Regions from separate parts of the Gordonia cholesterolivorans genome, predicted to be linked through region 1. Evidence: riboswitches for the same ligand, from Rfam matches in the RefSeq annotation. Region 1 holds a riboswitch; the other holds the start of a gene.
What was found. Region 1 has a riboswitch for cyclic di-AMP ahead of ABFX36_RS09445 (C40 family peptidase). Riboswitches for the same ligand answer to the same signal wherever they lie in the genome.
Positions count from the first base shown of each region.

Region 2: it holds a riboswitch for cyclic di-AMP, as region 1 does, so the genes downstream of both, ABFX36_RS00990 (transglycosylase family protein) here and ABFX36_RS09445 (C40 family peptidase) in region 1, are expected to answer to the same signal.

Region 1 covers NZ_BAAARB010000008.1:77,154-87,596, reverse strand. The annotation lists gene ABFX36_RS09465 (AMP-dependent synthetase/ligase) at 1-568, shown strand, start outside; gene ABFX36_RS09460 (glycosyltransferase family 4 protein) at 699-1,817, opposite strand; gene ABFX36_RS09455 (peptidase MA family metallohydrolase) at 1,814-3,169, opposite strand; gene ABFX36_RS09450 (C40 family peptidase) at 3,215-4,261, opposite strand; gene ABFX36_RS09445 (C40 family peptidase) at 4,350-4,925, opposite strand; cyclic di-AMP (ydaO/yuaA leader) riboswitch at 4,944-5,143, opposite strand; gene ABFX36_RS09440 (hypothetical protein) at 5,254-5,418, opposite strand; gene ABFX36_RS09435 (DEDD exonuclease domain-containing protein) at 5,696-7,456, shown strand; gene ABFX36_RS09430 (Lrp/AsnC family transcriptional regulator) at 7,489-7,767, shown strand; gene ABFX36_RS09425 (AraC family transcriptional regulator) at 7,764-8,555, shown strand; gene trpD (anthranilate phosphoribosyltransferase) at 8,558-9,646, opposite strand; gene ABFX36_RS09415 (hypothetical protein) at 9,702-10,166, opposite strand; gene ctaE (aa3-type cytochrome oxidase subunit III) at 10,337-10,443, shown strand, end outside.
Region 2 covers NZ_BAAARB010000001.1:214,009-224,451, reverse strand. The annotation lists gene ABFX36_RS01010 (hypothetical protein) at 1-263, opposite strand, end outside; gene ABFX36_RS01005 (DNA repair helicase XPB) at 348-2,000, opposite strand; gene ABFX36_RS01000 (helicase-associated domain-containing protein) at 2,050-4,389, opposite strand; gene ABFX36_RS00995 (hypothetical protein) at 4,436-4,618, shown strand; gene ABFX36_RS00990 (transglycosylase family protein) at 4,766-5,398, opposite strand; cyclic di-AMP (ydaO/yuaA leader) riboswitch at 5,407-5,599, opposite strand; gene ABFX36_RS00985 (flavin reductase family protein) at 5,863-6,393, opposite strand; gene ABFX36_RS00980 (hypothetical protein) at 6,390-6,599, opposite strand; gene ABFX36_RS00975 (cold-shock protein) at 6,716-7,135, shown strand; gene ABFX36_RS00970 (DUF2771 family protein) at 7,158-7,745, opposite strand; gene ABFX36_RS00965 (MFS transporter) at 7,822-9,618, opposite strand; gene ABFX36_RS00960 (DUF3027 domain-containing protein) at 9,760-10,443, shown strand, end outside.

The DNA of each region.
Region 1 (10,443 bases):
CGGCGAGATCCTGCTCTCCGGCGAGGTGGTCTTCACCGGCTATTGGCGCAACGACGAGGCCACCGCTACCGCGATCACCGACGGCTGGTTCCACACCGGCGACATCGGAGCGCTCGACCAGGACGGCTACCTGAGCATCACCGGCCGCAAGAAGGAGATCATCGTCACCGCCGGCGGCAAGAACGTCTCGCCCGCGCCGATGGAGGACATCATCCGCGCGAGCGCACTGGTGTCGCAGGCCGTGGTGGTCGGCGATCAGAAACCGTTCATCGGCGCACTCATCACGATCGATCTCGAGGCCTTCCCGGCGTGGAAGGAGCGCCACGGCAAGTCCGCCGACCTCAGCGTCGCCGATCTGGCGCAGGACCCCGACCTGCTGGCCGAGGTCCAGGAGGCCGTCGACGCCGCCAACGAGACCGTCTCCCACGCCGAGACCATCAAGAAGTTCCGCATCCTCCCGACCGACTTCAGCGAGGACTCGGGCGAACTGACCCCCACGCTGAAGGTGAAGCGCAACGTGGTGGCCGACAAGTGGGCCGAGGAGATCGCGGCGATCTACCGCAAGTAGCCGCCGGTGCGTGCCTGCGGGCACCGAGACGCGGTATGACGATCCCCGCGAACCCCTTCCGACGGGGTTCGCGGGGATCGTCAGTTCAAGCGCGTGGGGCGGCGTGGTCGGCCGGACCGGACGGCGCTCGTCACAGCAGCCGCATGAGGCGCACGGCCTGCATCTTCCACTGCCAGTTCTCCACTGCCCATTCGCGTCCGGCCTCCCCCATCGCCGCAGCGAGCCGCGGTGAGGAGAGGATCTCGACGATCGCCCCGGCGACGGCGGCCCGGTCACGGCCGTCGACGACGGTGCCCGTCAGGCTCTCGCGCACCGTCTCGGGCGCCCCGCCCGAGTCGCCCGCCACCACCGGCACACCGCTGGCCGAGGCCTCGAGAAAGACGATGCCGAGGCCTTCCACGTCGAGGCCGCCGCCCCGGGTGCGGGTCGGCATGGCGAATACGTCGGCCATCGCGTGGTGCATCGGCAGTTCCGCGGCGGGGACGCCGCCGGTGAAGGTCACCGAATCCATCACGCCGTTCTCCTCGGCGAGCCGGTGCAGCGCATCGGCGTAGGGACCGCCGCCGACGATCATCAGCCGCGCGTCGGGAATTGCGTCACGGATCGCGGGCCACGCCCTGATCAGCATGTCCTGGCCCTTGCGCGGCACGAGCCGCGACAGGCAGAGCACTGTGGGTGCGTCGCCCAGTCCGTAGCGCTCCCGCAGCACGCGCCGCGCCGTGGAGTCCGGCGCGAACCGGTCGACGTCCACTCCGCAGGAGACGTACTCGAGCGATGCCCGCGGGCCGAAGGCCGCCGCGAACCGGCCGCGGGTGTAGCGGCTGACGTAGGTGATCGCGTCGGTGTGGTCGCCGATGTACCGGAGTACCTGGCGGGCGCCGGGCAGCATCGACCACCCGACCTCGTGACCGTGTGTGCTCGCGACGATCCGCCGAGCCCCGGCCTTCCGGAGCTTGGGCCCGAGGACCGCGAGCGGAGCCGCCGCGCCGAACCAGACTGTGTGAACATCGTTGTCGCGCACGAGATTCGCGGTCCTTCGCAGCACTCCGGGAGTCGGCAGCATCAGGCTCGTGGGATGGCGGACGATCCGGTACGGAGCCGCGCAGTCGTACTCCTCGCAGCCCCGCCACGTCGGCGCGTAGACGATGACGTCCTCCGGCGGGAGGAAGGCGATCAGGTTCTCCAGGTACGACTGGATGCCGCCCGGCCGAGGCGGGAAGTCGTTGGTGACAAGCAGCGTTCGTCTCACCGGCGCACCTGGGTGCGCAGCCATGCCTGCCAGTCGGCGACCACCGTCGACTTGTCGGCACCCAGCGCGTCCTTCATCGCGTCGTCGGTGGTGGAGGTGTCTCCGCCCTTGCCGACACCGATGTACATCTTCTTGAGCTTCTCCTCGCCGAACTTCTGGCCGACGAAGGCCGCAAACGACCACGCCTCCTGATAGGCGATCCGGGCCGCGTCCGAGTCGACGGAGAACGACCCGTCCGAGGGCAGCGCCTTCGGAACGTCGCCGGCGGCCACGGCAGCGGCCAATTCCGGTGCGGCGTCGACGAAGTCCCGGTAAGTGCCCTTGCGGCCCACGTACTCCGGAACGCCCTCGGTGAGCCACAGCGGCGCGTTCTCGGCGGTGTTGAGCCGCGAGGCGACGTGCGTGAGCTCATGGCGGATCACGACGGCGAGCGCCGGCTTCGACAGGGCACGGGCGGCGGGCGTGAGCACGATCCGCTGTCCCACCACCTGCTGATTCTGACGATCGATCATGGTGTACACGGTGGCGGCGGCAGCAGCTGAGGTGTCGACCGGAACGGTCCTCGTGAGTCCGGAGAACTGAGCGCCGTCGGCGGTGGAGATCACCGCGATCCGCCGGACCCAGTCGTCGCCCCAGAACTTCGATACCTCATCCACCGCAGCGGGCAGGATTTCGGCGACCTGAGCCGCGGTCTTCTCCGCGCCCCGGTAGCACAGAACCGTCGAGGTCCCCCCGGAGGTGCGCACGTCGTTCGCCGACAGCCCCGGAAACGCCCACGGCCCCACCTCGGGTGCCTTCGGATTCTCGCGTGAGGCCTGCGACGGGTCGGGCGCCAGGCCACCGTCGCCGACGACTTTCCAGTCGTCGCCGTATCGCGCGAAGGTCAGGCTCTGGTGGAGGGTCACCGTCGGTTCGTCGAGTCCAGGCGACGACGCGCCGCCCAGCGCGTAGTCGAGATCGACGGGCGTCACCCAACTGTCGGAGGCGCCGGCCGCTTCGAGCTTCGCCTCGAAATCCGGTTCGAGAAGGTGCTCCGGACCGGTCTGGGGCGCCACTCGATAGCGGAATTCCTTGAGTTTGAGCGGCTTTCCCACCGGCGCCGATGCGAAATCGGCAGCCACGGCGTCGAGCCGATGCCGGAACTCGACGGTGGCGGCCGGATCGATGAGTTCGGACAGGCCTCTGCGGTCGCCGTTGCGCAGCGTCGACGACAGTTGGTCGAGCAGGGCGGTGACGCCGTCGTAGCGCTGCTGTTCGAACGGGTTCAGCGGCGTCGTCGCGACCGTCGGAGACGAAGAGGCCGATGGGTGATCGGCAACGGAGCCACAGGCGGTGAGCGACGCGGCAGTCACGGCCGCCAAGACAGTGGCCGCGATCGCGGCACGCTGGGGGCGCACTCAGTACCGTCGCGCGGAGTTGTACGGGCCGGCCTTGTCGATCGGCACCACCGCGACCGGCACACCGAAGGTCGATGCGTGCACCACGTAACCGTCGCCCACATACATCCCGACGTGCGTGGCATCCGGGTAGTAGATGATCAGATCTCCCGGCTCGAGGTCGTTGCGATCGACCGGGGTGCCGCCTGCGAGCTGAGCCTCACTGGTCCGCGGAATCGAACGTCCGGCCTGCTTATAGGCCCACAGCATCAGGCCGGAGCAATCGAACTGGTTCGGCCCGGTGGCGCCCCAGACGTACGGATCACCGATACGCGAGATCGCGGCCTGGACGGCCACGAGTTCCGGAGAGGTCCCCTTCGGCACGGCCCGGGGGTCGAAGTTGTACTTCGGCCCGCGCAGCGCGGCGAGCTGCTTGCCGGTCATCGACTGGTAGATGGCGCGGATCTGAACGGCTTCGATCTGCAGATTCGCCTGCTTGGCCTGCAGTTCACCGCGCTGCTTCTCCGAGGCGGCAATGGCCTGGGTCGCGGCTGCGGCGGTCTTCTCGGCCTCCGATTTGGCGGCCTTGGCCTCGCGTGCGGTCTTCACCACCGACCGCAAGTCGGCAGCCGACTGGCGGGACATCACTTCCAGACCCGACATGTTGTCGAGGAGATTCTGGGGCGAATCGCTCACCAGCATCGCGTAGAGGCGGTTGATGCGAGCTCCGCGGTAGCTGACGCGCGCGAGGGCGTCCACCTTCTTCTGGGCCGCGTCCATCTGGCCCTGCATCGCGGTGAGCTGATGGGCCGCCTTGTCGGCCTTGCGTCGTTCGACGGCGACGATGCGGCGCTGCTTGTCGTACTCGACCTGCGCGGCGTTCATCGCCTCGGAGGTCTTCTCGGCGTTCACCGAGAGCGAGCGGTACTTCGAGAGCAGTTGGTCGGGGGTGCGCGCCGGGTCGGCTGACACGGGGGCCCCGACCATGATCGTCGACGCGGACACGGCTGCCAGCCCGAAGGCGGCCGCCCGTCTGAGCGTCCGGGACGTTCGACTCTTCAACACCACTCGCACTCGATCCTTCATACCCGTGAGGGCGGGCCGGCGCACATCACGCCGTCCCGCCCTTCACCGAAGTTCAAACGGCAGTCGCTGCTCAGTAGCGGCGAATACCCGTCAGGTTCCACGCGTTCACCTTGTCGCGCTTCACCGGAACGCCCTCGGTGGACGAGTGGACGAAGATTCCATTGCCGGCGTAGATGCCTGCGTGGCCGCCGCCGTTGAAGATCAGGATGTCGCCGGGCTGGGCCTGTGCCAGCGATGCGACGGGGGTGCCGCCGCCGAGCTGACCGTAGCTGTCGCGCGGGATGATCTTCCCGGCCTGCTTGTAGGCCCACGAGGTCAGACCCGAGCAGTCGAAGGCGTTGGGGCCGGCCGCACCGTAGACGTACGGCGCGCCGATCTTGGACTCCGCGTAGCGCAGCGCCTTCTTGGCGCGCACCTGCTGCGGGGTGCCGATGTCCAGGCTCGGGGCCTGCGGGGCCTTCGGCACCAGGTTCTGCGGCAGTCCCGGAACGTCGAAGGTGCCGACGTTCGGAACGGTCACCGGAGTGGCATGTGCGGGAGCTGCGGCGAACGCCAGCGATCCGCCGATGGCGATCGAGCCGGCGAGCACTGCGGACTTGGCGGCCTTACGGCCGGCACTGGTCTGCTCCAAACTATGTTTGCCCACGAAAACACGTACTCCTTGTTGTTCTCCCTTATCGCCGACCGGGTTAGCTGTCGGGTTCGGGCCGGAAGAGATGGACCCTACGCAGGCAGAAAGAAGCCCGAAGCTTCAATCCTTGTGCGATTCACCCCAATCCGCACGCACGATTCGCATCGGTCGCACGGAGGAAGTGGTTCCCCGGTTCGCCCCCGTTGGTGAGGGCGATTAGGCGATGACCCACCGGGCACCCGGACTGCTCCGGGACATCCCTGACTGGAAGGTCTCGGAAAGATTACGAAACCCTGACAGCGATGTCCACCGGCCCGCCGTAGGCGCGCCGTCCGCTACCGGCTCACACGGCGCGGAGGCCACCCGGCCACGACTCCCGGAAAGTGTCATCACCTGCGACGACACCCCGTTTGGCCGCACCCGCGACCTCAGGGGAGATCAATTCTGTGTCAGCGAACACATCGATCGCGTCGGCGAGTTCGGCACCGGCGGGGTCAGTGTTCTCCATGACCCCATAACCGCTGGTGGGCGGACCGAAGAAGACCTGCATCATGCAGTCGCCGCAGGCTCGCGCTCGCATCGGACACCGCGCACAGTCAATTTTCATGTGATCTGCCTCTCATCATCTCGGTGGAGACGGCGAAACCGGGCAATCACGTTGTCCGCGACCCGAAGACGTCTCGTCGCCGTCGACCTCGGGTGGAGACTACGACGCCCCTACGACATCTCCGTCCGCCGAAGCGCGTCGGGCCGGGGCTGTCAGAGCCCCGCCGTACGGTTCGGCCATGACCGTCGAACAGCTGTCGTTCGCCGACCTTCCCGAGGCCGACGAGTTCACCTCCGCTCCGTTGCGGGAGACCACCTTCGTGGTGGTCGACCTCGAGACCACGGGCGGGAGTCCGGAGAACGACCGCATCACGGAGATCGGTGCGGTCAAGATCCGTGGAGGCGAAGTGCTCGGCGAGTTCGCGACGCTGGTCGACCCCGGGCGCGCGATCCCGCCGCAGATCGTCGCCCTCACCGGAATCACCACCGCCATGCTCTACGACGCGCCAGCCGTCGAGGCGGTGCTGCCGTCCTTCGTCGAGTTCGCCCGCGGGTGCGTCCTGGTGGCGCACAACGCCCGCTTCGACATGGGGTTCCTGCGGAGGAGCGCTGCCCGAGCGGGCCTGCCGTGGCCGTTCTCCGCGTCCCTGTGCACTGTGGTGATGGCCCGACGGATTCTGAGCAGGCAGGAGGCGCCGAGCGTCAAACTCTCCGCGCTGGCCGATCTGTTCGACGTCTCGGTCCGGCCGACCCACCGTGCGCTGGACGACGCCCGTGCCACGGTCGACGTCTTCCATCGACTTCTGGAGCGCGTCGGCGACCAGGGGGTGCGAACGGTGGGCGATCTGACCACGTATCTGCCCCGGGCGACGCCGGCGATGCGCGCCAAACGCACGATGGCGTCCGGGCTCCCCCATAGGCCCGGCGTCTACCTCTTCCGCGGTCCGTCGGAGGAGGTCCTATATATAGGTACCGCCGTCGACCTCCACCGTCGCGTCTCCGGGTACTTCAACGGAAGCGACACCCGCACCCGGATCGCCGAGATGGTCTCACTCGCGACCCGCGTCGATCACGTCGAGTGCGCTCATGCGCTGGAGGCCGGGGTCGCCGAACTGCGACTTCTCGGGGTCCACAAGCCGTCCTACAATCGCCGTTCCCGCAATCCGCAGCGGGGCTGGTGGATCACCCTGACCGCCGAGCGCTTCCCGCGCCTCAAGGTGTCGCGCACGCCGGGGACCGAATCGCTCGGGCCGGTGTCGAGCCGGGCGGTCGCGCTGGAGGTGGCGGACGTCCTCTCCGGGGCGGCGGGGCTGCGGACGTGCGGCGTCGACCTGAAGAAGGCGAGCCACCACTGGTGTGAGGGGCCGACGGAGGCGGGACGACTGCCGGATCCGCTCGTCGCGACGCTGCCGGGAACGTGCCGCGCCGCCAGTGACCGCCCGCAGACGCTGCCGGACTACCTCTGCCGAGTCGAGGCCGTACGCGACCTGATCTCGGGACGGTCCGACTCGCTTCTCGCGGTTCTGCGCGAACGCGTCGAGTACCTGGCCCAGCAGCGCCGGTTCGAGTCGGCGGCCCGGGCGCGCGACCGGCTGTCGGCGACCATCGAGACCCTCGCCCGGACGCAGCGGCTCGCGGCGGTGGCGCAGCGGCCGGAGGTCGTGGGCGCACGGCCCGACGGTGCCGGCGGCTGGGAGCTGAGCGTCGTCAGATACGGGCGCCTGGCCGGCTCCGCGCACGCGGCTCGCGGCGTGGCCCCGATGGCGGTCGTCGAACGACTCAGAGCCGCGTCCACGACCGTGTTGCCCCCGGCCGACGACAGCGGACCGCTCGCCGGTGCGCCTGCCGAGGAGACGGCGCTGATCGAGCGATGGCTGTACGAGTCCGGTACGCGGTTGGTCGACGTGAGCGACCAGCTCTCACTGCCGATCGGCGCGGCCGAGCGCTGGCGCGACTTCGCACGCATCGCGCGATCGGCGCGCGAGGCGACGAGTCGCTAACGGCCTGGCGGCAAGCCACTAGAGTCGAGCCCATGATCACCGCCATCGTTCTCATCGGAGCCGACATCCATCAGATCCCCGAGACGGCCCAGGCCGTCGCCGAGATCCCGGGCGTCACCGAGGTGTACTCGTGCGCCGGCGACGTGGACCTGATCGCCAAGGTCCGGGTGCGCAATCACGAGGAGATCGCCTCGGTGGTGACCGGCGCCATCAACCGTCTTCCCGGTGTCCGCACGAGTGCCACGCACATCGCGTTCCGCAGTTACGCCAGCGCCGAGGTGGAGGGCGGGTTCTCGATCGGCGAGGCGTGACGCGCCCCGATGTCCCGTCCGACCGAGGCGTCCTGCACCCGGAGTCGCTTCCCGAGTTCCATCGACTTCCCGCCATCGGCGCGACGGCCGACCTGGTCCGGTGGTTCTGGATCTGCCGCTGGCAGCTGCCGACCGGCCGTGTCAGCCGCCAGGAGGTCATCGGCTTCGGCGCCCTGAATCTGGTGGTTCAGCACGATCACGTCGTGGTGGCCGGTGCGACCACCCGGATCAGTCATCGGGACCTGGCAGGAACAGGATGGGCCGTGGGAGCACTCCTGCGGCCCGCGGCCGCAGGAGCACTCCCCATCCGTCCCGCCGAACATCTCGACACCGTCACCGTGGTGTCCGCACCGGACCTGCACGCCGCGGTGAGCACCGAGATGACCACTGGAATGGGCTCCCCGCCCGACCCCGCGGCCGCTGCCGAGACGGTGGGACGGTGGCTGCGGGCTCGCGCGTCGCTCACCGACGAGGCGCTGCTCGCGAACCGCGCGGTGACCGCGCTCGAGTCCGACCCCGCTCTGATCCGGGTCGATCAATCGGCCGAACTCTTCGGGATCAGCGAACGGACCCTGCAGCGCCTCACCGCCAAGTACGTCGGCCTGTCACCGGCGGCGTTGATCCGCCGCCGTCGACTGCAGGAGGCGGCGCACCGCGTCCGGACACGGCCGGACGAATCCCTCGCCGAGATCGCCGCCGAGCTCGGCTACACCGATCACGCCCATATGACACGCGACTTCGCCTCGGTGCTCGGGTTCACCCCGAGCCGCTACCGCGCGGGAGGGTGAGATCAGCCGTGCTCGGCGGCGAGGCGGTTGCTGACCTGCGCCCAGCGCGACAGCAGGTCCGCCGCCCCGCCCGAGTCGATCACGGCCTCGACCCTCGCGAGAGCATCGCGCATCGCCGCGATGAACTCCTCCTGAGTGAACATCTCGTCCTGTTCGAAGGCGACCACAGCGGCCGCGGCGTTGAGGACCACCGCGTCACGCACCGCACCGCGGGCACCGGCGAACATCTCACGGGCGATCTGCGCGTTGACCGAAGCGTCTCCGCCCTGCAGGGCTGACAGTTCGACGAGATCGATTCCGAGGTCCCGGGGATCGAGGGTCAGTTCGCGCGACCGGCCGCCGATGATCTGCCACACGGTGGAGGTGGTGGTGGTCGTCAACTCGTCGAGACCGTCGTCGCCTCGAACCAGAAGCACCCGGTTGCCGCGCTCTGCGAAGGCCTGCGCCAGCACCGGCGCGAGGTCGGAGAAGGCGCAGCCGATGAGTCCGGCCTCCGGCGACGCCGGATTCGTCAGCGGCCCGAGCACGTTGAAGACCGTCGGAATGCCGATCTGACTGCGCGGCGGTCCTGTGAAGCGGAAGGCCGGATGAAAGACCGGCGCGAAGCAGAAGCCGATACCGAGTTCCTCGACGCACTGCTGGACCGCGGCTGGCGGCAGCGTGATCGCCACGCCGAGCGCCTCGAGCACGTCGGCTCCGCCGCTCTTCGACGAGGCCGCACGGTTCCCGTGCTTCACCACCGGAACACCCAGAGCGGCCACGACCACCGATGTCATCGTGGAGATGTTGACGGTGTGGGAGCGGTCGCCCCCGGTCCCGACGATGTCGACCGCCGACCCCGACACCTCGATGCGGTTCGCGAGTGCGAGCATCGCCTCCGACAGCCCTCGCAACTCCGACGACGAGGCGCCCTTCATTTTGACGCCGACACCGAACGCGGCGATCTGTGCGCCGGTCGCCGCGTCGGACATGATCTCGCGCATCGCCCACGCCGCCTCGTCCACCGTCAGATCGACCCGATCGGTCACTTTGCCGAGTACATACGGCCAGGTGTAAGCGTTCTCGGCGGCAGTCACGTCGTCAGCAGTCACGCGAACCACCCTAACGGCAGCCTCCCGGACGCGTCAGCGGAGTATCCGCCGCAGTTCAGCGACGGGGCGCACCGGCTTCCCCGGCACCCGCCGGCCGCAGCACCGCCCAACCGACGACGGCCCCCTCCGCGCGCGAGACCATGCTCGCGATGCGGGCCCGCTCCCGAGAGAGCGCCACCGCATCCACCGGCATCACCCGAGCAAGCGCGAGGGTCGTCAGCGCGTCGTCCGCTGCGTCGGGCCCCGCAGCCACCACACGCTCATCCACCGGACTCTCGTCGACCGCGTAACCGTCCGCACCGACACGCTCGAGGACCCCGCCGACCGCCGAGGCGGGCAGTCGCACCACATGCCGCAGAACCACCGCCTCGGTCGAGGCGAACCCCGCCTGCGCCAATGCCACCGAACTCGCGACCGTCTCGTCGGTGCCGGAGACGACCACCCGCAGATCCGGATCGCCCACCACGGGCTCGGGTGCGCGCGCGGCGTCACTGCGCCAGGGCAGCTTCCACGAGACCATCACGCCACCTCACGCCATATCGTCATGGCGTCCACCGTAAACCCTCATCCTGGTCTCAGGACACGCCGGTAGACTCGTCGTCATCGGCTCTACCTGCGGAAAGCAGGCGACTTCGAGCAATTTTCCGACCCGGGTGGTCAACGGTTACTACGAACCGTCATACTTCTCTTGTGACTAGCGCTGTGGGTAACTCAGAAACCGCCATCACCTCACGCGTGCACTCGCTGAACCGTCCGAACATGGTCAGCGTCGGCACCATCGTGTGGCTGTCGAGCGA
Region 2 (10,443 bases), on a different contig from region 1:
CAGGTCAGGGTGCCGTCGGTGCGGTAGCCCCAGATGCTCGGATTGCCCCAGGTGACGCTGATGCGCCCATTGCCGTCGGGGTAGACGGTGACGCCGCCGTAGTAGGGATTATCGATGATGTTCGGTGACAGGCCGATGCAGTTCTGCGCGACGTACTCGCTGGTCTCGATGTCGGCGCCGGCCGCGCCGGCCCCGGCCGCGGTTCCCGCGACGACGGCTCCCGCTGCGAGAGCGACGACAGTTCCGGTGACGAGACGGTTCACGGTTCCCCCTTGGAATCGACGATGGTGTTCGAACCCCCGACAACCGGTATGTCGCACGAACAGACGACGAGTGTTACGTGCGTCTCACGGCAGCGGCGGTCCGACGATGTCGTCGGCGTCGACGATCCGGTACGCGTAGCCCTGCTCGGCGAGGAATCGCTGGCGGTGCGCGGCGTAGTCGGCGTCGAGGCTGTCGCGCGAGACGACCGAGTAGAAGTGCGCTTGACCGCCGTCGGCCTTGGGCCGCAGCAGACGGCCGAGGCGCTGGGCCTCCTCCTGGCGAGAACCGAACGTACCCGAGACCTGAACCGCCACCGAGGCCTCGGGGAGATCGATGGAGAAGTTCGCGACTTTCGAGACCACCAGGGTCTGCAACTCTCCCCGGCGGAAGGCGTCGAAGAGCTTCTCGCGTTCGGCGTTCCGGGTGGAGCCCTGGATCACCGGGGCGTCGAGTTCCCGGCCCAACTCCTCGAGTTGGTCGATGTAGGCGCCGATGACGAGGGTCTGGGAGTCCCGGTGGCGTTCGAGGATCGACCGGACCACGCGGATCTTGGAGTGGGCGGTGGAGCAGAGCTTGTACTTCTCCTCCGGTTCGGCGACGGCGTACTGCAGCCGCTCCGAATCGGTCATCGTCACCCGGACCTCGATGCACTCGGCCGGAGCGATCCAGCCCTGCGCCTCGATGTCCTTCCACGGGGCGTCGTAGCGTTTGGGGCCGATGAGGCTGAAGACGTCGCCCTCGCGTCCGTCCTCGCGGACCAGCGTGGCGGTGAGGCCGAGGCGCCGTCGCGACTGGAGGTCGGCGGTCATGCGGAACACCGGGGCCGGAAGCAGATGCACCTCGTCGTAGATGATCAGACCCCAGTCGCGCGAGTCGAACAGGTCGAGGTTCTTGTACTCACCCTTCGATTTGCGGGTCATCACCTGGTAGGTGGCGATGGTGACGGGTCGGATCTCCTTGCGCTCGCCCGAGTACTCGCCGATCTCGTCCTCGGTCAGGGAGGTCCGGGCCACCAACTCACGCTTCCACTGGCGGCCGGCGACCGTGTTCGTCACGAGGATCAGCGTGGTGGCGCCGGCCTTGGCCATCGCCGCGGCGCCGACCATAGTCTTTCCCGCACCGCACGGCAGGACTACGACGCCCGAACCGCCCGCCCAGAACGAGTCGGCCGCCAACTCCTGATAGTCGCGCAGATGCCAGTCGGTCTGCTCCAATTCGATCGGGTGCGCCTCGCCGTCGACGTAACCGGCGAGGTCTTCCGCGGGCCAGCCGACCTTCAGCAGGATCTGCTTGAGGCGCCCGCGCTCGGACGGGTGGACCACGACGGTGTCGTCGTCGATCCGCGCGCCGAGCATGGGCGCGACCTTCTTGTTCCGCAGGATCTCCTCCAGCACGGCGCGATCCAGACTCACGAGGGTGAGCCCGTGCGCGGGGTTCTTCATCAGCTGGAGCCGCCCGAAGCGGCCCATCGTGTCGACGATGTCGACCAGCAGCGGCTGCGGAACCGGGAAACGCGAGTGCGTGACGAGGGCGTCGACCACCTGCTCGGCGTCGTGGCCGGCGGCCCGCGCGTTCCACAGTGCCAGCGGAGTGACCCGGTAGGTGTGGACGTGCTCGGGAGCGCGCTCGAGTTCGGCGAAGGGTGCGATCGCGGCCCGCGCGGCGGCCGCCCCCGGATGGTCGACCTCCAGCAGGAGGGTCTTGTCCGATTGCACGATGAGAGGTCCGTCGGTCACCGGTCCATTGTCCAGGTTCGGGCGCGGTGCGGCCACCTGCCGTCGGGAGTCAGAGCACCTCGACGCGGGTGATCCGGTGCAGCGCGAACCGGAGGTCGGGCTCGCCGCCCTCCTCGTCGGCCACCAATTGTCCGGCGGCCAGCGAACGGGCGTGCACCACATGCCGACTCGCCGCGCCCTGCGCGTCCACATAACCGATGCGCAGGCGCCTCCCGGTGCGCAGGGCCAGTTGGATCAGCGTGGACACGGTCTCGCCGGCGGCACCCGACGCCGAGGCCGCGGCGACCGGTCCGGCGGCGCGGTCGGCGGTCCGCATCCGGGAGACGACGGCGTGCGCCTGACCGGGACCGAGAGCGGCGCGTCGATGCGGTGGGGACGACGCCGCACCGCGGGCCGGGACGCGGACGCCTCGGCTGCGCAGGTCGATCAGCGCTCCGGAGGAGTCCTCGCCCGCGGGGCTGAACCCCGATGCGCGCAGCCGGTCGATCACATCGCGCAGCGGTGCCGCCGACACCGCGACTGTCGGGGCCAGGGCGCGCAGGGCCAGCTCGGTCGCGGCCTCGCTGCGCAGCACCTCGGTGAGCGTCGCGGTGTCGTCGCAGCGGATGAACGACGCCGCCACGCCCACGCGCAGCCGGCCGTGTCTGCGGGCGACGTCGTCGATCAGATATGTCAGCGACTGCGGCACGGGCGTCCGTGAGTGCTCGTGGAGGAACGTGGCGATCTCGGCACTGGTGCGGCCGGTGTCGAGCGTGCGCCGCACACTGTCTTCGGTGATCCGATACATCGAGGCGGCACCGCCCGATTCGAGGTCGGCGATCAACCGGAGCCGGTCGGCCACGTCCGGATCGAGCGGCCCGGGCACCACGACTGTCAGGTCGGCCTGGACCAGAAAGTAGTCGATGAGGTCGGGCAGGGACGCGTCCATCGCCGCGAGCACGTCGGCCGCCGACTCGGCGTCGGCGGGAACGTCGAGGAGCAGCCGCCCGGCGGTCGTGAGCGAGCCGTGCGCCACGAGTCCGAGTTCGGTCGCCTCGCGCAGGGTCTCGGACACCACGTGCACGTTGAGTCGGCGGAGACGGCGCGGATGACGCCATCCGAGCACCGCGGTCAGCGCTTCGGGGGACACAGGGTGGGCGGGCTCGGCGTCGGCGAGCGGAGCCAGCACCGCGCGGCGTGAGGCCGCGGCGGTGGCGTCGAACAGTTCGGACGACAGCGCCGCGAGGGTGTTCCCCTCGCGGTCGGTGTCGCCGATCTGCCAGGGCTGCCGCGGCAGATCGAGCCACGCCCGCGCCATGCCGAGCCATCGTCGCCCGGAACTCAGATGCGCCCAGGCGTCGACGGCGCCGGTGGGCGCGAAGACGTCGTCGGCGAGGTGGTCGCCCGCGTCGGAGTCGGGCGCACCCGCGTCGAGCAGCCGCTGCCTGGCCAGCAGTTCGACGAGCAGGCCGACGCGGCTCACGGTCAGGGCGGTGGTCTTGGCGAGGCGCCGGAGTTCGCGGATGCCCAGGCCGCCGGACCGCAGCAGGGCCGCCGGTGCGGTGCCGAGCGCCTCGATCAGATCGCCGGAGTGACGGAGCAGTTCGAGCGCCTCGCCCGCCCCCGCGGCGTCGACGGCCTTCGCGTCGAACCGCCCGGGGCCGTCCGCACCGGTGAGTGGCGGTTCCCGCAGGACCGCGGTCTCGAGCGGCGGCTGACCGCGAAGCAGTTGTCCCACCTGGGGCGGAAGCTCCACAGTCTGCTCATCGATCCGTGCGAGCAGGCCGAGGGAGATGAGGGTGGGCACCGGCGCGCTCGGATCGGCATCCGGTGCGGCGTCGCGACTGCGCCCGAGAGACGACCCCTGGGCGAGTGTGGTGAGCAGTTCCCTGGGCCGCTCGGCGGCCGATTCGATGCGCTCGCGGATCTGCGCGGGAGTCGACTCCGCGATGGGGCCGAGCAGATTGTGAGCCCGCCACGGCAGGGCGGCGGGCAGATGCGCCCCGGCGATCCAGTCGGTGTGCCTGCCGCGCCGGCGGGGGCCGGTGCCCCACAGCAGTGCACGGGTGACCATCTGGTCGAGACGCGCGTCGACGTCGCCGCGCCGCGCCCGCCGACCGAGACGGGCGACGATCGCGTCCCGGCTCACCGGCCCGAGGAGTTCCTTGCGTTCGCCGATCGCACTGGACGCGTCGAGAAAGGCCTCGATCACTGCGACCGCCAGAAGGTCGAGCCCTTCGCCCGCCAGGGAGATCGACGCCGCCGACAGCGCGCGCTGGGCGAGGACACCGGTGCCGCGGGGCGGGGGAGAAGCGAGGTCGGGCCGGGCGATCAGCAACTCGACGAGCGCATCGTCGGACCGCTCGGCGAGATCGTCGGCCAACCCGCGCAGCGGCAGGTCGGGACTCATTCGGACAACTGTACCGCCGGTTCAGCGGGCATGGCACAATGAGGCCGTGGCTAAGAAGAGTGGATACGTGGACAACGGTTGGCCGACGGATATCGGTGAGCAGCACGCGGTGACGGAGTTCACCTCTCACCTGGCGGGTGCGCTCTCGCCGTTCGGCGATTACTACGAGCTGCCGCAGCCCGTCGACAGCCTGCCGTACATCCAGTCGAAGACCGTCGTCAACCGCTGACCTGACCTGAGCTCTGCCGAGACCGGCCGGACCGTGTGGTCCGGCCGGTTTTCGTGCGCCATGCGTCACGTCGGTGCGGGGGCGGTCGCGAAATGCGAGAAGACCCCCGCCGAAGCGGAGGTCTTCTCGGATGAACTTCTCGGGTGATCAGGGGAGGTTGATCAGGCCCTTGTTCTGGTTGTACAGCTTCAGCTGGTCCGGGGTGAGCTGGTAGCCGGAGTCCTTGGCGGCCTTCCAGGCGCTGCGCACCTCGGGGCTCACCTTGGAGTCGTTGACGACCTTGTCGATCTGCTGCTTGGCCTCTTCGGTGTTCTTCGCGTCGGCAGACTTGGCCAGGCCGGTCTTCGGGGCGTCCTGCTGCTTCGGTGCGAGCGGGTTGGCCGGCTTGGGGGTGGCCGGGGCGCTGCGCTGGGTGGGGCCCGAGAGGGGACCGCCGCAGGTGGGCCATGCGCCCTTGCCCTGGGTGGCGAGAACGCGCTCGCCGACGGCGATCTGCTGCTCGCGGGTGGCCTGGTCGGCGCTCGGTGCGTACTGGGTGCCGCCGTGGGCCGCCCAGGTGCTCGGGCTGAACTGCAGGCCGCCCTGGTAGCCGTTGCCGGTGTTGATGGCCCAGTTGCCGCCGGACTCGCACTGTGCGACCTGATCCCACTCGGAATCGGTCGCTGCCGAGGCGTGACCGCCGCCCATCAGGGCCGCGCCGCCGCCGATGATGGCCGACGTGAGGGCGATCTTCGCGAAAGTCTTGGTATTGGTCGTCTGCTTCGAGTGACGTCCGGACATATGTCTTCGTTTCCTCTCTCCACGCGCCTACGAGGTGAGCTGTCGGGTTCGGGCTGAGAGGTGCCCGGTCCGGCTCGCGTCACTGGGTGCGACGTCTGCCGGGCTTAACCCCAAGGCCGACCACCGAGGTGATCGACCGGTTCCCGGAGGATTGTGGGTCCCCCGTCCTCGCTCCTGAAACTGCATCAGCGGGTGTCCTGCCGGCGGAGCGAGGTTGGGCGCGACCGGCGGAACGGGCGTTCGGGTGGTCGCCTGGGTGGCGGCCGTCATGAACACTACGTCGTCGAGCCCGCGAGAACATCTGATGCGAAGAGGTGCTCTGAGGTGGTGTGAAGCGGCCGATCGGGCGTCGTGGCACGTCCGTGCTGCTCACGGCACTGATACCCGTCTCGTATCCCGTTCGTTATCGGGTTGTTATGTGACAAAGGTCACATCCTGATTGAGAGTTCCGACACGCCGGTATGTCAGGATTGTGCGCGTCGAGCTTCGAGCGCGCGGAAGCTGCTGGCGTGGAAGACAAGTGGTTCGACGTTCGGGTCGCAGCGCAGGGCGTCGATGGTCAGAAGCACCACGAGGTGGTCGCCCGCGGGGATCTCTGAGAACACCGTGCATGCCAGGTGGGCGGCGGCGCCGGGGATGAAGACCGCGCCCGAGTCGTCGGCGATGGGGCGTACCCCGGTGAACCGGTCCTCCGGCGGCCCCGCGAGCCTGCGGCAGACTTCGCCCTGGTGCGCGGCGAAGACACTCACGCCGACGGTGCCGCCCCTCAGTGCGGGCCAGGTGGTGGAGCCGTTGCGGACGCACACCGACACCAGCGGCGGATCGAGCGAGACGGTGGTGAAGGCGCTGGCGGACATCCCGATCGGGTCGCCCCCGGGATCGTCGCCTGTGCGACACACGGCCACCACGCCGGACGGGAAGCAACTGAAAGCTCGTTTGAGTTCGGTCTCGTCGCTGACGGGCCGCAGCGGCCGGTCCGGGTCGATGCGGTTCACCGGCTGCGCCGGCCGGACAGCAGGGCGAACACGATCCCGAGCAGCAATCCCAGCGGTGCGCCCATGGCCAGAACGTAGACGGTCGTGACGACGGCCGTCCCGGTGTCCCGGACCGCCGGGAACAGCAGGGCGATGCTCGCGATCATCCCGATGCCGAACATGACGACGGCGACCCCGAGCAGGCGTGAGGACTTCTGGGTCTGCATGGCGTCAACGGTAGCCCGAACGCTAGAATCTGTTGCAGCGCGCCTCCGCTCGGACTGCCATCGGGCCAAGGCGCTTTTGTCTGTGGCAGACCAGATCAGTTGTGAAGGTGAGCACTGTGCCGACCGGCCGGGTGAAGTGGTACGACTCCGCGAAGGGCTTCGGGTTCCTGTCGCAGACCGACGGCGAGGATGTGTACGTCCGGGCCAACGCGCTGCCCTCGGACGTCTCGGAGCTGAAGGTCGGACAGAAGGTGGAGTTCGACATGGCGGCGGGACGCCGCGGCCCGCAGGCGCTGCGTGTCACGGTCCTCGAACCGGCGCCCAGTGTCGCGCGCAACACGCGCGAGGCGGCACGCCGCGAGCGGGACGCGAAGCGTCTCTCGCCCGACGAACTGCACGGGCTCATCGCCGATCTCATCACCTTGCTCGAAGGCAAGGTGCAGCCGGATCTGCGCAACGGCCGCTATCCCGACCGGAAGACCGCCCAGCGGATCTCGGAGGTCGTCCGCGGCGTCACACGCGAACTCGACCGCTGAGGCGGGCGTCCGTCCGGCCGAGCTAGCCGCGCTGGTCGGGCAGCGTCGCGGTGTTCGGAATGCGGAAGTCGACCGGCAGAGTCCGGATCGAGAAGGTGCCGCGGATCGACAGGTCGACGTCGAGCGAGTCGTTGTCCTGGCCGGGGGTCTTCTCCCGGTACGCCGAGATCGACGACACCTCCACGCCCATCAGCACCCGATCGGGTTCGCTATGCAGGATCTGCGTGAAAGTGGTGCCCGGCAGGTGCAGCCACATCACGCGTGCGATGCCCCGTGGTGTCGCGTATTCGGCGATGAGCGTCCACGGCCCGTCTGAGATCTCCTTCGGAACGCTCAGGGTCACCCGCTCGCCGATGGCGACCGGGTGGTCGTAGGTGCGGAGCTTGAACTTGCCGTTCCGGTCGACGAGTCGGCAGTCGTCCATCTTCACCGAGCACCAGTACGACGGTTCGGCCCGGGTCAGGTGGTCGCCGGCCTGGAACGAGATGGTCGGCAGCGGCTTCTCGTGTCCCCGGACGAGCAGCGTGGTGGCGCCGGCGATGATCACCAGGGCCGCGACCACCACGGCTCCGATGATCGCGAGGGCCTTCTTGTCTCCCGGTTGCAACACGTCGAATACGTCCTTCGGTTAGGGGGCGGGGGGCTGGGGGATGTGCGGGCCCGATCAGGGGCGTGTCGGCCGCGGCTCAGCGCGGTGCGCGCAGATGGTCGGGCACTTCGATCGGCATCGTCGGGGCCGCGTGATCGGGGCGGCGGCCGCCGAAGCCCGGCACCATCGTGGAACCGCGGCTGGTCAGGAAGGTCTGGACGAGACCGATGCCGACGAACACGGTGACCACGGTGAAGCCGATCCACAGCTCGGTGGGCAGGAGCACACCCAGGGTGGCGCCGAAGACCCAGCAGAGTTGGAGCACCGTCTCCGACCGGCCGAATGCGGACGCCCGGGACTCCTCCGGTAGATCGTCCTGGATGCTCGAGTCCATGCAGACCTTCGCGATGGCGCTGGTCGCCGAGCCGATGAAGCCTGCGACGACGACGAAGATCAGCGAGTTGAAGACCGCGGCCAGCAGACATCCGACGAATGTGGCCGCGGTGGACCACACGACGATCGCGGTGGGATTGCGCAGCTCGATCCGCGTGCCGAGGCCGTTTCCGACGGCGTTGCCGACGCCGGCGGCGGCACCCACCGCACCCAGCATCATCAGCTGCGCCCAGCCGGAACCCAGGTGGTCCTGCGCCTTGGCGTAGAAGGCGATGTACAGGGTGAGAAACCCGGTCAGGATGCGGATGGTTCCGTTGCCCCACAGTCCGGTCACCACCGAACGGCCCAGCGGCTGGCGCATCTTGGCCGCCAACCGCTTCGAGAGGCTCGGCTTGTGGGCCCGCTCGGTGGGGGCCTCGGCGTCCGGACTGCCGCGGTAGGTGATCGTCGTCGGGACCTCGCCCTCGGTCACCTCCACCCACGACGGGATCTTCATGCAGTAGTAGCCGCCCATCGCTGCGACCAGCACCAGCCAGATCATCGCGCCCGGAACGTGGAAGGGGAGGAACTTGCCGAGCACCATCTCGAGCGCGCCCGCGATGCCGCCGCCGACGATGGTGCCGCCGATCAGGCCGAACGTGGTGAGCCGGGAGTTGACGCGGGGCAGATCGATCGAGGGCGGCAGCACGCGCGGTGCCACGGCCGATTTGAGCACCCCGAACGATTTCGACAGGACCATGAGCCCGAGTGCGCACGGATAGAGCACCCACGGCTTGTACGTGAGCTGCCCGGATGAGGAGTCCCACGAGGAGTTCACGATGATGAGCAACCCGAGGACCGCGCGGAGGCCGAAGGTCGCGGCCATCGCGATTCGCCGCCCGTTCTGCAGCCGGTCCAGAAGCGGCCCGATCAGCGGTGCGATGAGCGCGAACGGTGCGATCGTCAAAGCCAGGTACAGGCCGACGTTGACCTTCGATTCGCCGGTGGCCGCGGCGAAGAACAGCGTGTTCGCCAGCGCGACCGCCATCGCGGCGTCGACGGCGCTGTTGGCGATCACCGGCAGCGTGAGCGCGGTGAGTCCGGACCGGTCGGCGCCGTCGGCCGTCGCCGCGCGATGCACCATGTTCACGCCGCGGGCGGTGAAGTACTTCGACCGCCGCGCGAAGACCCGGACCACCGTGACCTTCTCGGGTGGAACGTATTCGGTGCCGCGGCGACGGTCCTGCGCGCCGGCCTCCGGCTTGATCCGGGTGGTCGGCTGGTCGACGGGTTCGGTCTGCGGGTCGAGCGGGGGCAGATGCGGGTTCCGGGTGCGCGGAGGCAGATAGCCCTCGCTGGCCGGACGTTCGCGGGACTCGAACGGTCGGGTGGGCACGCGCGGTCGCGGGTCGGCCGGGTAGTTCGCCTGGCCGGGATGCGGCGCCGGCCGCCGCGGAGACCGCGGAGACTGCTGCCGGTCACCGCCGTGGGGGCGGTTGTCACCGGGTTGACGAGGATTCACGTCATCAATTGTTCCCTATGACGCGGACAAGGCTGGGAACAGGCGGCGCCCGACGCTTCGTGTGTGCCTCGCCGATCCCGCGAATCGTCTGCGAAAGGTGCCTGACGTGCATTACCCGGGCCGCTATTGCACACTGGAAGGGTGAGTGTTGCATTCGAGAACGGCGCCCTGGTGGATGCTGTCGCCTTCGCGCGCGAAGCATTGATCGCCGACGGCGAAACGCCTGGTGAGCATCTGGGGGCGCGCTCGGAGGGCGAGTACGCCGCCACCCACTACTTCGCCGCCGAAGTCCCCGGCTACCGGGGTTGGCAGTGGTGCGTCGTCGTCGCGGGTGCGCCCGAGTCGAGGGAACTGACGGTCAGCGAGACCGTCCTGCTCCCCGGCGACGGCGCTCTGCTCGCCCCCGAATGGGTTCCCTGGGTGGATCGCGTCGCGCCGGGCGATCTCGGTCCCGGCGATCTGCTTGCCGCGCCCGCCGACGATCCGCGGCTGGTCCCCGGGCAGATCGACACCCTCGACGTCGATCCCATCGACCGGGATCAGGTGGGGCAGGTCTCGGCGGAGATCGGCCTCGGACGCAAGCGCCTGCTCTCCTTCGAGGGCCGCGCCGACGCCGCCCAGCGCTGGTACGACGGCGAATTCGGTCCCGATTCGGCGATGGCCCGCAACGCCCGGCACTCGTGCGGGACCTGTGGTTTCTACCTGCCCCTCGCCGGAGCGCTCCACGGCGCCTTCGGCGTCTGCGCCAACGAGCTGTCCGCCGACGGCCGCGCGGTCTCCGCGGAGTACGGTTGCGGCGCGCATTCGGACGTACGGCCCGCACCG